One region of the Streptomyces sp. NA04227 genome, then DNA from elsewhere that is predicted to be linked to it. Evidence: riboswitches for the same ligand, from Rfam matches in the RefSeq annotation. Region 1 holds a riboswitch; the other holds the start of a gene.
What was found. A riboswitch is a leader RNA that binds a small molecule or an ion and turns the genes downstream of it on or off. The one in region 1 is predicted to bind S-adenosylmethionine.

Region 2: it holds a riboswitch for S-adenosylmethionine, as region 1 does, so the genes downstream of both, HUT18_RS06180 (aminotransferase class V-fold PLP-dependent enzyme) here and thrC (threonine synthase) in region 1, are expected to answer to the same signal.

What each region holds. Positions count from the first base shown of each region.
Region 1 is NZ_CP054918.1:4,656,536-4,664,254, forward strand. Features, by position in the region: gene HUT18_RS19850 (hypothetical protein) at 1-63, shown strand, start outside; gene HUT18_RS19855 (trehalose-6-phosphate synthase) at 109-1,539, opposite strand; gene HUT18_RS19860 (glucosyl-3-phosphoglycerate synthase) at 1,665-2,624, opposite strand; SAM riboswitch class I at 2,859-3,031, shown strand; gene thrC (threonine synthase) at 3,049-4,332, shown strand; gene HUT18_RS19870 (MoaD/ThiS family protein) at 4,382-4,660, shown strand; gene HUT18_RS19875 (cold-shock protein) at 5,174-5,380, shown strand; gene groL (chaperonin GroEL) at 5,797-7,422, shown strand; gene HUT18_RS19885 (helix-turn-helix domain-containing protein) at 7,553-7,719, opposite strand, start outside.
Region 2 is NZ_CP054918.1:1,490,365-1,498,083, reverse strand. Features, by position in the region: gene HUT18_RS06190 (cytochrome bc complex cytochrome b subunit) at 1-1,223, shown strand, start outside; gene trpD (anthranilate phosphoribosyltransferase) at 1,375-2,439, shown strand; SAM riboswitch class IV at 2,628-2,744, shown strand; gene HUT18_RS06180 (aminotransferase class V-fold PLP-dependent enzyme) at 3,051-4,508, shown strand; gene HUT18_RS06175 (Lrp/AsnC family transcriptional regulator) at 4,540-4,821, opposite strand; gene HUT18_RS06170 (rhomboid family intramembrane serine protease) at 4,886-5,635, opposite strand; gene HUT18_RS06165 (hypothetical protein) at 5,766-5,960, shown strand; gene HUT18_RS06160 (NYN domain-containing protein) at 5,991-7,349, shown strand.

The DNA of each region.
Region 1 (7,719 bases):
GACCTGCACGACCACGGCTGGGACGACTTCCACCTGGAGTACTGCCCCACCTGGAAACGCTGAGCGGCCCAACTCGCGGCGCCATCCCGTGCGTTGAGCCCTCGACGGTCATCCCGTCGCGCGCGGCGCGTCCCTCAACTCCCGCAACTGCGCCAGGAACCACTCCTGCGGCGGCAGCGCCGTCGCCGCCGCGACCAGCCGCCGGGTGCGGTCCGCGCGTTCGGCCGCGGGCATGCTCAGCGCGCGGTGCAGGGCCTCGGCGGTGCCGCTCACGTCGTACGGATTGACGGTGAGCGCGTCCTCGCCCATCTCCTCGTGTGCACCGGCCTCGCGCGAGAGCACCAGGGCGCAGCCGTTCTCGGCGAGTACCGGGACCTCCTTGGCCACCAGGTTCATGCCGTCGCGCACCGGGTTGACCAGGGCGACGTCCGCGAGCCGGTACGCGGCGAGCGAGCGCGCGAAGTCGTCCTTCACATGCAGCACCACCGGGGTCCAACGCGGCGTACCGAACTGGGAGTTGATGTCCCCGGCGACCCGGCTGACCTCGTCGGTGTAGTCGCGGTAGACCGCGAGGTCCTGCCGGGAGGGGTAGGCGAAGGCGAGGTGGACGACGCGCTCGCGCCACTCGGGCCGGTCGGTGAGGAGCTGCCGGTAGGCGAGCAGGCCGCGGACGATGTTCTTGGAGAGTTCGGTGCGGTCGACGCGGACGATCGCCTTGCGGTCCGCACCGCCGATCTGCTCGCGCAGCGCGGCCAGGCGCTCGGCCACGTCCTCGCGGTGGGCGCGCTCGCGCAGGAACGCCGCGTCCGCGCCGAGGCCGTGCACACCGATCCGGGTGCTCCCGGTGCCGCCGAGGTACCGGTCCGCGCAGTCCTCGAAGGCGTCGGCCCAGCGGCGGGTGAGGAAGGCGGCGCGGTCGGCGCCCAGGATGCCGCGCAGCAACTGCTCGGCGATGTCGTCGGGCAGCAGCCGGAAGTAGTCCACCGGGGCCCAGGGCGTGTGCGAGAAGTGGCCGATGCGCAGGTCGGGCCGTAGTGCGCGGAGCATCGCCGGGGCCAGCGCCAGGTGGTAGTCCTGGATCAGCACCGCCGCCCCCTCGGCCGCCTCCTCGGCCAGCGCTTCGGCGAAAGCGCGGTTGTACGTCTCGTAGGAGGCCCACTGCTCCCGGAACTCGGCGTCGAACACCGGCTCCAGGGGCGTCTGGTAGAGCATGTGGTGCACGAACCAGAGCACCGAGTTGGCGATGCCGTTGTACGCGTCGGCGTGCACCTCGGCCGGGATGTCCAGCATCCGGACGTGCTGTCCACCGGTGTCGGCGGGATCCAGCTTCCCGCCACCGCGCCGTACCGCTTCCCGGTCGCCCTCCCCGAGCGCCGCGCACACCCACACCGCCTCCGCGTCGGCGCCGATCGCGGAGAGACCCGAGACGAGCCCGCCGCCGCCCCGCTTGGCGGTCAGCTCACCGTCCACTCCACTCGTGTACGAGACGGGGCCGCGGTTGGAGGCGACGAGGACCTGTGCACCCTGCATGGAAGCCATGGGGCGAACCTAGCCGAGTCCCGTTACGGGCAAACTTCGGGCGGGCGCGGGTGGGGCATCGGGCGGGGGCACGCGGGAGCAGGCGGGGCGCACGGCCGTGCGTACCTCCGTAGTACCTCCCTCCCCTATGCCACGCTCCGTCGCAGGTACTCCGCGATCGACCGCATCGGCGGCCGCTCCTCCGTGTCCACCGGAAAGGTGCGCGGTTCGAAGCCCTTCTCGCCGCGTACGAACTGGGTCAGTTCGGGCCGCAGGAGCTGGCCGCGGGCCAGCCGGAGCTGGGCGGTGCGGTAGATCGCGGCGGCCATCCGGCCGAGGGCCTGGCCGCCCTGGTGGCGATGGCGGCGCACGCCGACGTCGACCTGGGCGAGGGCGTCCAGGCCGACCGTGTGCAGCGCGTCGACGAGCAGGCCGAGCTCCACGCCGTAGCCGACCGGGAACGGGAGCTGTTCGAGCAGGGACCTGCGGGCCGCGTACTCGCCGCCGAGCGGCTGCACGAACCCCGCGAGCAGCGGCCAGTGCATGTTCAGGAGCGGCCGTGCCATCAGCTCGGTGACCCGGCCGCCCTGCTCGCCGGGCTCCATGCCGCCGCCCGCGAACGGCCGGTCGTACATCGCCTTCACGAACTGGACGTCGGGCTCGGTGAGCAGCGGGCCCACGATGCCGGTCACGAAGTCCGCGGAGAACTCGCGCAGATCGGCGTCCACGAAGCAGACGATGTCCCCCTCGGTGACGAGCAGCGAGCGCCACAGCACCTCGCCCTTGCCGGGCAGGGTGGGCAGCCGGGGCAGGATCTCGTCGCGGTGCACCACCCGGGCGCCCGCGTCCGCGGCGACCGGCCCGGTGGCGTCGGTCGAACCCGAGTCGATCACGACCAGCTCGTCCACCAGCGGCGCCGCGGGACGCATCAGCTCAGCCCTGATCACCGAGACGATCTCGCCGACCGTCTCCTCCTCGTCCAGGGCGGGCAGCACCACGCTGATCCGGGTGCCGGTGGCCCGTTTGGCCGCGAGGAGTGACGGCAGCGGGCGCTCGGACACCGACCAGGAGCGTCTGGCCAGCCAGGTCTCGACCTCTTCGAGCACGGTCTGCGTCCCCTCACTGCCGCGCCGCTCTCCCGGCGGCGACCCTGCCCGCGGCTGCCGGGCCATGGTCACGGCAGTGCGGATTACGGTGATTTACATCTCGCGGTTCGGACGACTGTCTCAACTGTCCTGGCCTTCGGTTACAGTCTTGAACAACGCGGATGACCATCGCATGTCGGGGGTCGCCGCGGACAAACGCCCAGGGTCGTGCCAATGGCCTTCCCTGCGCCATACCGCTCATCCAGAGGGGCAGAGGGATACGGCCCGTTGAAGCCCCGGCAACCCTCCAGCCGGCCCGCCGCGCAAGCGGCTTACTCATCACCGTGCGTGAACACGCGGTGAGGCCACCGGCTCGGGAAGGTGCCAATTCCGTCTCGTGGCGAAACGCGTCGCGAGGAAGATGAGGAGAGAGGGCCTCGCCACCATGGCTGTGCAGACTGTTGCCACCAACTCGACCGTCGATCTCGGTCCCGCCGCCGCGCTGTCCTGTCGCGAATGCGGCGAGCGCTTCGAACTGGGCCCCATCTTCGCCTGCGCGAGCTGTTTCGGTCCGCTGGAAATCGCATACGACCTTCCCGTCGGCGACCCCGAGGCACTGCGCGCGCGCATCGAGTCCGGCCCCAACAGCATCTGGCGTTACGCCCCCCTGCTTCCCGTACCGGCCGACGTCGCCGACAAGCCCAGCCTGAACCCGGGCTTCACCAAGCTGGTCAAGGCCGACAACCTGGCCCGTGAACTCGGCGTCACCGGCGGCCTGTTCGTCAAGGACGACTCCGGCAACCCGACGCACTCCTTCAAGGACCGTGTCGTCGCCATCGCCGTCGAGGCCGCCCGCGCCTTCGGCTTCACCACCCTGTCCTGCTCCTCCACCGGCAACCTGGCAGGGGCCGTCGGCGCCGCCGCCGCCCGGGCCGGCTTCCGCTCCTGCGTGTTCATCCCGCACGACCTGGAGCAGGGCAAGGTGGTCATGGCCGCGGTCTACGGCGGCGAGCTCGTCGGTATCGAGGGCAACTACGACGACGTCAACCGCTTCTGCTCCGAGCTCATCGGCGACCCGCTCGGCGAGGGCTGGGGCTTCGTCAACGTCAACCTGCGCCCGTACTACGGCGAGGGTTCCAAGACCCTCGCGTACGAGATCTGCGAACAGCTCGGCTGGCGGCTGCCCGACCAGATCGTGGTGCCGATCGCCTCCGGCTCGCAGCTCACCAAGATCGACAAGGGTCTGCAGGAGCTGATCAAGCTCGGCCTGGTCGAGGACAAGCCGTACAAGATCTTCGGCGCCCAGGCCGAGGGCTGCTCCCCGGTGTCGGTGGCCTTCAAGGGCGGCCACGACGTGGTCAAGCCGCAGAAGCCGAACACCATCGCCAAGTCGCTGGCCATCGGCAACCCGGCCGACGGCCCGTACGTCCTGGACATCGCCCGCCGCACCGGTGGCGCCGTGGAGGACGTGAACGACGAGCAGATCGTCGAGGCCATCAAGCTGCTCGCGCAGACCGAGGGCATCTTCGCCGAGACCGCGGGCGGTGTGACGGTCGGCGTCACCAAGAAGCTGATCGAGGCCGGGCTCCTCGACCCGTCCCTCACCACCGTGGTCCTCAACACCGGCGACGGCCTCAAGACCCTCGACGCGGTCGCGCCGACCACCGGCCCCACCGCCACCATCCGCCCCAGCCTGGACGCCTTCCGCGCCGCGGGCCTGGACCACTGACCCCTTCCGCCGCCCCGGAAGTCCCGAAGACCGAAGAAAGGCCCGATCCATGAGCGTCACGGTCCGCATCCCGACCATCCTGCGCACCTACACCGGCGGTGCGGCCGAGGTCGCCGCCGAGGGCGCCACCCTCGCCCAGGTCATCGCCGACCTGGAGAAGAACCACACCGGCATCGCCGCCCGCGTCCTCGACGACCAGGGCAAGCTGCGCCGCTTCGTCAACGTCTACGTCAACGACGACGACGTCCGCTTCGAGCAGGGCCTGGACACCGCGACGCCGGACGGCGCCGGAGTCTCGATCATCCCGGCCGTCGCGGGCGGCTGCTGAAAAACCGCCTCGCCGTCGCTACGCGCGGCTTGTCCGGTTCGTACGGGCCGGTGGTGTACGGCTGTTGACGTCCGGCCGCACGGCGTGTGACGCGGAACCGGATACGGCGCCGCGGACCTTCTCTTCACCGATTGCCCCCTCCGCTGACGAAAGCGGAGGGGGCAATTCTGCAGGGTTGAAGGGAGTAGAGTTGGGGAACGCCGTCTCTCGTTTGTGCCACGTGCATATGTGTTCTCGCCGGAGGGCGGCAATAAGTGGCCAAACTGTCGCGCCGATTTGCGAAGTTGCCCCAATTTTGCGCGGCCCGACTTGCCCTGAATTCCGGCATTTCCCCTGCTTACTCCCCTTGGTCGCGCCAAGATTTCTCGTCCAACTGACCTGTTGCAGAGGGCAGTTGTGCAGATACATTCAGCCGCGGTCGACGCGTTACGCCCCCCGTTGGCGGGTGGTGGGGTCTGACCCGGGTCCGCGAAGTGCGGTCCTGTGCAAGGGCCAGTAATAGGGGAGTTAGGCATGGCTCAGGGCACCGTCAAGTGGTTCAACGCGGAGAAGGGCTACGGCTTCATCGCGGTCGACGGTGGTGCGGATGTTTTCGTCCACTACAGCGCGATTCAGATGGACGGCTACCGCACCCTGGAAGAAGGTCAGCGAGTCGAGTTCGAGATCTCGCAGGGCCAGAAGGGCCCGCAGGCGGACATGGTCCGTCTCGCGGCCGGCTGAGACGCCGACCTGACGCGGCGACGTCACGAGACATCACGAAAGTACGCGCAGGAACCCACCCCCGGGAGGCCGGGGGTGGGTTTTTGTGTGTCCGGCGGGCGACGGGTCGGGGGCGCTCCCGTGCGTCGTCCCGGCGGTCCTCTCCGGGGGGCGACCGCGCGAGGTGAAGGGGCCCTCCGAAGGGGCCGGAGCCGACAGGCAACCTTGCACTCGAAGGGGGAGAGTGCTAATCATTGGCGTTAGCACTCTGAAGGTGAGAGTGACAAAAAGCAGGACCGAGTCGGTGAGGTCCGAGGCCGGGTGGGGCAAGGAACCACCGGGTACGGGCCGTCCGTCGCGGGCGCCAGCGCGGTCCGAAGTATCCACGCTTCCCCGGGGGTCACCGGGGGAGACCCTGTCCGGGAGGACCACTTCACATGGCCAAGATCATCGCGTTCGACGAGGAGGCACGGCGCGGCCTCGAGCGCGGCATGAACCAGCTCGCCGACGCCGTCAAGGTGACCCTCGGCCCCAAGGGCCGCAACGTCGTCCTCGAGAAGAAGTGGGGCGCCCCCACGATCACCAACGATGGTGTTTCCATCGCCAAGGAGATCGAGCTCGAGGACCCGTACGAGAAGATCGGCGCCGAGCTGGTCAAGGAAGTCGCGAAGAAGACCGACGACGTCGCCGGTGACGGTACGACGACCGCGACCGTCCTCGCCCAGGCGCTGGTCCGCGAGGGCCTGCGCAACGTCGCCGCCGGCGCCAACCCGATGGCCCTGAAGCGTGGCATCGAGAAGGCCGTCGAGGCCGTCTCCGCCGCCCTGCTCGAGCAGGCCAAGGACGTGGAGACCAAGGAGCAGATCGCCTCCACCGCCTCCATCTCCGCCGCCGACACCCAGATCGGCGAGCTCATCGCCGAGGCGATGGACAAGGTCGGCAAGGAAGGCGTCATCACCGTCGAGGAGTCCCAGACCTTCGGTCTGGAGCTGGAACTCACCGAGGGTATGCGCTTCGACAAGGGCTACATCTCGGCGTACTTCGCCACGGACATGGAGCGTATGGAGGCGTCGCTCGACGACCCGTACATCCTGATCGCCAACTCCAAGATCGGCAACGTCAAGGACCTGCTGCCGCTCCTGGAGAAGGTCATGCAGTCCGGCAAGCCGCTGCTGATCATCGCCGAGGACGTCGAGGGCGAGGCCCTGTCGACCCTGGTCGTCAACAAGATCCGCGGCACCTTCAAGTCCGTCGCCGTCAAGGCCCCGGGCTTCGGTGACCGCCGCAAGGCCATGCTCGGCGACATCGCCATCCTCACCGGTGGCGAGGTTATCTCCGAGGAGGTCGGCCTCAAGCTGGAGAACGCCGGTCTGGAGCTCCTGGGCCGCGCCCGCAAGGTCGTCATCACCAAGGACGAGACCACCATCGTCGACGGCTCCGGCTCCGCCGACCAGGTCGCCGGCCGGGTCAACCAGATCCGCGCCGAGATCGAGAACTCGGACAGCGACTACGACCGCGAGAAGCTGCAGGAGCGCCTGGCGAAGCTCGCCGGCGGTGTTGCGGTCATCAAGGCCGGTGCCGCCACCGAGGTGGAGCTCAAGGAGCGCAAGCACCGCATCGAGGACGCCGTGCGCAACGCCAAGGCGGCCGTCGAGGAGGGCATCGTCGCCGGTGGTGGCGTGGCCCTGCTCCAGGCCTCCCAGGTCTTCGAGAAGCTCGAGCTCGACGGTGACGAGGCCACCGGTGCCGCCGCTGTGAAGCTGGCCCTGGAGGCCCCGCTGAAGCAGATCGCGGTCAACGCCGGTCTCGAGGGCGGCGTCGTCGTGGAGAAGGTGCGCAACCTGACCCCGGGTCACGGCCTGAACGCCGCGACCGGCGAGTACGTCGACCTGGTCGCCGAGGGCATCATCGACCCGGCCAAGGTCACGCGCTCCGCGCTGCAGAACGCCGCGTCCATCGCCGCGCTCTTCCTGACCACCGAGGCCGTCATCGCCGACAAGCCGGAGAAGGCCGCCCCGGCGGGCGCTCCGGGCGGCATGCCCGGCGGTGACATGGACTTCTGATCGCGGCCCGGCCCCTGGGCCGGTCACGATCGGGCAGTCTGTTGAGGCTTTCGGGTCTCGCGAAGGCGGCATCTCCTTTGGGGGGTGCCGCCTTTGGCGTTGGGGGTTGGCGTGGCTTCGTCCGCCGGCCTCAGGCCGCCGAGTGCGCGACGAAGGCGACCTCCTCGTGGTCCTCGCCGAGCCCGATGGTCAGCGAGGCGTCCAGGGCGGCGGCGAGGCGCCGCAGCAGGGACAGGGTGGGGACGGCATCGGCACCCTCGATCCGGGAGATCTTGGCCTGGGTGAGCCCGGACCGTT
Region 2 (7,719 bases), 3.2 Mb from region 1:
CGGGCGCGTTCCGCAAGCCGCGCGAGATCAACTGGCTGTTCGGCTGGACCCTGTTCGTCCTCGGCATGTTCACCGGCTTCACCGGGTACTCGCTGCCGGACGACCTGCTCTCGGGTACGGGTATCCGCTTCGTCGAAGGTGCGATCCTGTCCGTACCGATCGTCGGTACGTACATCTCGTTCTTCGCGTTCGGGGGCGAGTTCCCCGGCGGCGACCTGGTGGCGCGGCTCTACTCGATCCACGTCCTGCTGTTGCCAGGGCTGATGCTCGGCCTCATCGTCGGGCACCTGTTCCTGGTCTTCTACCACAAGCACACCCAGTGGGGCGGACCCGGAAAGACCGAGAACAACATCGTCGGCACTCCGCTGCTCTCGGTGTACGCCGCCAAGGCCGGTGGCTTCTTCTTCCTGGTCTTCGGTGTCATCGCGCTGATCGCGGCCATGGTCACGATCAACCCGATCTGGGTGCTCGGTCCATACCGGCCGGACCAGGTGTCCACCAACGCACAACCAGACTGGTACATGGGCTTCACCGAAGGTGCGGTCCGTGTCATGCCGGGCTGGGAGATCAACTTCTGGGGTCACACACTCGTCCTGGGTGTGCTCATCCCGCTGCTGGTCTTCCCGCTGGTCCTCGTCGCGCTCGCGGTCTATCCGTTCGTCGAGTCCTGGGTCACCGGCGACAAGCGCGAGCACCACATCCTGGACCGCCCGCGCAACGTTCCGACCCGTACCGCCTTCGGTGTCGCGTGGCTCACGGTCTACATGGTTCTGCTGATCGGTGGTGGCAACGACCTATTTGCCACTCACCTGAACCTGTCGATCAACGCGATCACCTGGTTCGTCCGGATCGGTGTATTCGTCCTGCCGGTCATCAACTTCGTCATCACCAAGCGCATCTGCCTGGGCCTCCAGCGCCGGGACCGCGAGAAGGTGTTGCACGGACGCGAGTCCGGCATGATCAAGCGGCTGCCGCACGGTGAGTTCATCGAGGTTCACGAGCCGCTGGACCGCAGCGCGGTCTACCAGCTCACGATGCACGAGCAGTACTCGCCGGCCGAGATCGAGTCCGAGGTCGACGAGAACGGCGTGGCGAAGAAGATCACCCGTGGCCAGAAGCTCCGCGGCAAGCTGTCCCGCGGTTACTTCGGCGACGGCAACCAGATCACCAAGCCGAACGCCAAGGAGTACGAGGAGATCACGAGCGGCCACGGCCACCACTGATCCCTCGGCGTAACTGCCCGGTCAACGCCACAGCGAAGAGCCCCGTCCACTGCCTGGACGGGGCTCTTCGTCCGTTGCCGCGGGGTGGATAGGCTGGGGGTTACGGACTCTTTACGTCCGCCCGCACCTTCCCACTCACCAGGAGCGACCCATGAGCGCTGCGACACCCGCTGGAGGCACCAACACGGCGGGCCGTTCCTGGCCCGAGGTGCTGAACGCACTGCTGGCGGGCAAGGACCAGAGCGCCGACGCCACGGCCTGGGCGATGGACCGCATCCTGCGCGGCGAGGCGACAAACGCCCAGATCGCCGGTTTCGCGGTCGCCCTGCGCGCCAAGGGCGAGACGGTCGAGGAGATCACCGGCCTGGTCCGCACCATGTACGAGCACGCCCGGCTGATCGAGGTGGCGGGGCCGAGCGTGGACATCGTCGGCACCGGCGGCGACGGTGCCCAGACGGTCAACATCTCCACCATGTCGGCGATCGTGGTGGCCGGGACCGGGGCCCGGGTCGTCAAGCACGGCAACCGCGCCGCTTCGTCCGCCAGCGGCGCCTCCGATGTACTGGAGAAGCTCGGCGTCAACCTGGAGCTGACCCCCGACCGGGTCGCCGAGGTGGCCGAGGAGGCGGGGATCACCTTCTGTTTCGCGGTGAAGTTCCACCCCGCGCTGCGCCATGTGGCCGCCGCCCGCAAGGAGTTGGGCATCCGCACCACCTTCAACATCCTCGGCCCGCTGACCAACCCGGCCCGGGTGCGGTCCCTGGCGACCGGCGTCGCGGACGCCAGGATGGCGCCGATCGTGGCCGGTGTGCTCGCCGCCCGCGGCTCCTCGGCGCTCGTCTTCCGCGGCGACGACGGCCTGGACGAGCTGACCACCACGGCCACCTCGCGGGTCTGGGTGGTCCGCGACGGCGCCGTCGCGGAGGAGGCCTTCGACCCGCGTGACGTCGGTATCGAACTGGTCCCCGTTCAGGCTCTGCGGGGCGCCGACGCCTCGTACAACGCGGAGGTCGCGCGGCGGCTCCTGGACGGCGAGGGCGGCCCCGTACGCGACGCCGTACTGCTGAACTCGGCGGCGGCGCTCGCGGCGCTCAGTCCGAGCGACGCACCGCTGACCGAGCAGATCCGCGGCGGGCTCGACCGCGCCGCCGAGTCCATCGACTCGGGCGCGGCACGTCGGGCCCTGGAGCGCTGGGTGGCGGCCAGCAACGCCTGAGAGCGTCGGGCGAGGTCCGAGAGTGCCGAGCGACGCCTGAGGGCGTCGGGCACCGAGTGGCGGCGTCGGGCACCGTGTGACAGTTGTGCGAACAGCCGCCGGTTTCCTTGGCTTCTGTTCCGTTTCGTCCAGTGGGTCATCGGCCCGTGGCTTGCGAAGTCGCGGGCCGATGACCATACTTCTGGGCAGGTCATGAGTGACAGCGAAAAGGCCCCGGCCCGCTGTCCGGCAACCCTCCGTCCGTGGCGGGGTGCCCCGGGTGAAGACCAGGCAGCAGACAGCAAGGTCTGCGGCAAGCGCGGATCCCTCGCAACCAGGGATCCTGGTCGTCGAGGAGTTCTCATGAGCAAGCGAATGCGCTAGGGCACACGCCCCCTTCCGGCCCACGGCTCCGCATGCCGCTCGGCCGTACCGGGCCCCCGCCACCGGATCTCTCTTTTCGGTAGCACAGTGCCCCCGTACGCGCCGTCCCCGGCCCGGAGTTGCGAGCCTCAGGCCCGTCCCGCACCCCTTTCCTTTGTCCGCGCCGTGCACGGCCCCCGGGCAGGCACCGTCCTGCCCCGCGGCGGCCCCGGCGTGCCCATCTCGCTTGCCACATACGGGAGTTGCTTATGTCTGCCACCCACACCACCGACGCCGCCCGCGCCGCCGCCGAGACCGTCTGCGCCGCCGGCGACGCCGAGAGCGCCTGCCCTGCCGCCGACACCGCCCGTAGTGCCGTCCCCGCCCCGCTGCCGGTCCTCGGCGCCGACGTCACCGTCCCGCTGGTGACCGGGGGCGACGTCACCTACGCGGCCCTCGACTACGCGGCCAGCGCCCCCGCGCTCCAGCGGGTCTGGGACGACGTCGCCGCCTACGCCCCGTACTACGGCAGCGTCCACCGGGGTGCCGGTTACCTCTCGCAGCTCTCCACCGAACTGTTCGAGCAGGCCAGGGTGACGGTGGCGGAGTTCCTCGGCTGCCGCGCGGACGACCAGCTGATCTTCACCCGGTCCACCACCGACTCGCTCAACCTGCTCGCCTCGGTGCTGCCCGCCGACTGCCGGGTCTACGTCTTCGAGACGGAGCACCACGCCTCGCTGCTGCCCTGGCCCGACGAGCGGGTGAGCTACCTGGACGCACCCCGCTCGCCCGCGGAGGCCGTGGACACCCTGCGCACCGCACTCGCCGCGCGCGAGGCGAACGTACCCGCGCTGGTGTGCGTCACCGGTGCCTCGAATGTGACCGGTGAACTCTGGCCGGTCCGTGAACTGGCCGCCGCCGCCCACGAGTTCGGCGCCCGAATCGTCCTTGACGCGGCCCAGCTCGCCCCGCACCGGCCGGTGGACATCGCCGAACTCGACGTGGACTGGGTCGCGTTCTCCGGCCACAAGCTCTACGCGCCGTTCGGCTCGGGCATCCTCGCGGGCCGCGCCGACTGGCTGCGCGCCGCCGAGCCGTACCTGGCCGGGGGCGGCGCCTCGCGCAAGGTCTCGCGGCGGGCGGACGGCGGCGTCGAGGTCGAGTGGCACGAGAGCGCCGCACGGCACGAGGCCGGCTCCCCGAACGTCATCGGCGCCCATGCGATCGCCTCCGCCTGCAAGGCCCTGACCGAGGCGGGCTTCGACTCGGTGGTGGCCCGCGAGGAGCACCTGGTGGCCAGGCTCAGCGAGGGCCTCGCCGAGGTGCCCGGCGTCCGGGTGCTGTCCCTGTTCGGAGAGCACGCGGCGCGGGTCGGCGTGCTGTCCTTCGTGGTGGACGGCTGGAACAGCTCCCACTTCGCGGCCGCCCTCTCCGCCGAGTACGGAATCGGCGTACGCGACGGCCTGTTCTGCGCCCACCCGCTGCTGCGCACCCTCCTCGGCGCCGAGGACGACGCCCCCGGCGAGTGCGGCTCCCCCGAGACGGCCCCCGGCGAGAAGGCCCTGAACGCGGTGCGCGTGAGCTTCGGCGCGGGCACCCCCGACGAGCACATCGACCGCTTCCTCGCCGCGGTGGGCGAGCTGGTCCGCTCCGGCGCCCGCTGGAACTACCGCACGGAGGACGGGCGTTGCGTGCCGGACCGGGCTGCCGGGGCGGCGCGCGGCTGACCTCGGAGCGGGCGGCCGGAGGCGGGCAGGCTCAGGAGTCCAGCCCGATGGCGAACGCCGCCTCCAGGTCGTGCTGGGAGTAGGTGCGGAAGGCCACGTGGGTGTCGGTGCCCTCGACGCCGGGGATCTTGCTGATCCGGCCGGGGATGACGTCCGCGAGGTCGTCGTGGGAGCGGACGCGGACCATGGCGATCAGGTCGTAGGTGCCGGTGACGGAGAAGACCTCGCTGACGCTGTCCAGCGAGGCGATCGACTCGGCGATCTCCGGGATCCGGTCCACGCTGGTCTTGATGAGCACGATCGCGGTGATCACGGTGATTCTCCCTGGTTGACCGGGCACGTGACGCCTTGTGGGCGCACTCTTGGGGCCTCTCACTCTAGAGGAGCCGTACCGCGCAGCCCGCCGGTCGCCGGGGGAGTGGTCTCGGGCACCCGCTGCCCCGGTAGCGCAGCCAGGCGTACGTGAAGCCGAGCGCGAAGCCGACGAGGTGGGCCAGGTAGGCGACGCCCGGGCCCTGGCCGCTCCGGCCGAGGGCGAGCCACTGGAGGGTGGCCCAGAACGGCAGTACCAGCCAGGCGGGAAAGCGCAGCGGCAGGAAGAAGAGGAACGGGAACAGGCTGGTGACCCTGGCCTTCGGGAAGAGGTAGAGGAAGGCGCCGAGTACCGCCGAGATCGCTCCGGAGGCGCCGACCAGGCTCTGGCCGGAGTCGGGGTGCGCGAGGGCGTAGCCGATCAGGGCGAGGGCGCCCGAGCCCACGTAGAAGAAGACGTAGTGCAGCCTGCCCAGGCGTTCCTCGGCCATCGCGCCGAAGACGTAGAGGAAGAGCATGTTGCCGAGCAGGTGCAGCCAGCTCCCGTGGACGAACAGGGCGGACAGCGGGGTCAGCAGGGCGCCGGGCCGCAGACCGAGGAGTTCGTCGGGGACCACGCCCCAGTGGTCGAAGTACGCGCGCTGTGCCGCGAGGAGCCGCTCGCCCGTTCCGTAGCCGGGGAACAGGCCGGAGACCGGGCTGATCACGAAGACGAGGCAGCAGGCGGCGATGAGCGCGGAGGTCACCGGGGCCGGACCGCGCAGCACGGCCCGTCCGAGGTGCGTGCCCCACCGGGGTGTCCGTCCTTCGATCATGGACAGATCATGACGTACCGGACGCCGGGTGTGCGGAGTGCCTCGCCGCCGTGGACGTTCGCGCGCGGGCCGGGTTCCAGGTCGTAGGGTTGGTCGCCACGTACCAGCGGGCAGGAGCACCATGTAAACCATGTACATCGTGGACACAGCTGGACGGACATGGTGCACGGGCAGGGACGTGGGACGAGCGCGCCGTGACCGGGCCCAGGGGCCCGGGGTCGCGGAACGCGAGGCCAGCAGTGAGACCATCGAGTCGGTGTACCGCCGCCGGAGCAGCGCGGCGGACCGGACCGAACTCGTGGACAGGCCGGGCGTCGGCTCCTGAGGGGCCGCGCCCCCGAACCGGTGGGTGAGCATGACGGACAGTGCGGGCAGTGCGACGCCCCGTGCGGCGGACGACGCCGCCGAGGCGCTCGACCGCCCGCTGCCCGAAGGTGTGCGCCGTCGGGTCGTCCAGCTCGTCTCCGAGGCCTTCGGCTCCCTGACGCACGCCGAACTCCCCGCTCAGCTACGGCAGTTCGCCCGGTTCACGCCGAGCAGGCGGGCCAAGTTCGCGGCCAACGCGATGGCCGCGGCGGTGGAGAGCGACACCGTCTTCCGGCAGCGCATCGGCGAGCGGCTGCGGACCTCGCAGCCGGAGCTGGCCGCCGCCCTGGACTCGGGCAGTCCGCCACCGGCCGCCGATCCGCTGGATGTCGCCGCCGCCGCGTACGTGCTGCGCCCGGTCGACTGGGTCAAGCTGGTCGCCGCCGCCGGGGAGGAGGCCGAGCGCGCCGACGCCGAGCGGGCCGACGAGCGGTCGCGGGCCGAGGCGGAGCGGCTGCGCGAGGAACTCGCGGCCGCCCGGGCCCAGACCAAGGCCGAGACCGAGGGGCTGCGCGCCGAACTGGAGGCCGTGCGCCGCGAGGGCGACGCGCTCCAGCGCAAGCTGCGGGCCGCGCTCAGCGATGTGAAGCGCGGTGAGGCGGCGTTGCGCAAGGCGCGGGCCGAGTTCGAGGCCGAGCGCGGCGAGGTGCAGGCGGAGCTGACCGCCGCCGAGAGCGAGTCGCGGCGGCTCAAGTCCCGGCTCGGCGAGACGGAAGCGGCACTGGAGGCCGCGCGGCGGGCCGCCCGCGAGGGCCGCAGCGTGGAGGACATGCGGGTACGGCTGCTGCTCGACACTGTCCTGGACGCCGCGCAGGGGCTGCGGCGCGAACTCGCCCTGCCGCCGGTGTCCGTACGGCCCGCGGAGACCGTGGACGCGGTGGAGCCGGGCGCCATGACGCCGAAGGACATCGCGGCGCGGGCCCTGTCGGAGAGCGACCCCGCGATCCTCGACCAGCTGCTCGCCCTGCCGCAGGCCCATCTGGTGGTCGACGGCTACAACGTCACCAAGACCGGCTATCCCCAGATGCCCCTGGAGAAGCAGCGGTTGCGGCTGCTCGGCACGCTGTCCCTGCTCGCCGCGCAGACCGGCGCCGAGGTCACCTGTGTCTTCGACGGTGCCGAACTGGCCGCACCCGTACTGCTCGCCCCGCCGCGCGGCGTACGCGTCCTGTTCTCGAAGCCCGGCGTCACGGCGGACGAACTGATCCGGCAACTGGTACGGGCCGAGCCGCCCGGCCGCCCGGTCGTGGTGGTCTCCACCGACCGTGAGGTGGCCGACGGGGTGGCCAGGGCCGGGGCGCGTCCGGTCGCCTCGGCGGTGCTGCTCAAGAGGCTCTCGCGGGCTTGAGGTTCGGGCGCCGGGCGGTTTTCCGGCCGCCGGCCCCTCCGTACGACTTCCCATGCAACTGCCGTGCCCGACAGCCGAGTTGAGGGGCTCTTCACGATGTCGGGGTTCCGTGAAGGTCGCTTGGGTGGATTGGTTCCGGTTGCGTGGTGTTGTCGCCCATTGAGGACCGTTGAGGTCTGTTGAGGATCCTTGAAGGTCATTGACGGTCATTGAAGGTTGTTGCGGGCCAATGAGCGTCGTTGACGGCTTATGCGCGCGACGTACTGTCAATCGCGCATCACTGCACGTGAGTTGTGAGCAAAGAATGCGCTCAGCGACCGAGATTTTTCGCGGGAGGATTTGAAGTGATCACAGGAGGGTCACTAAGGTC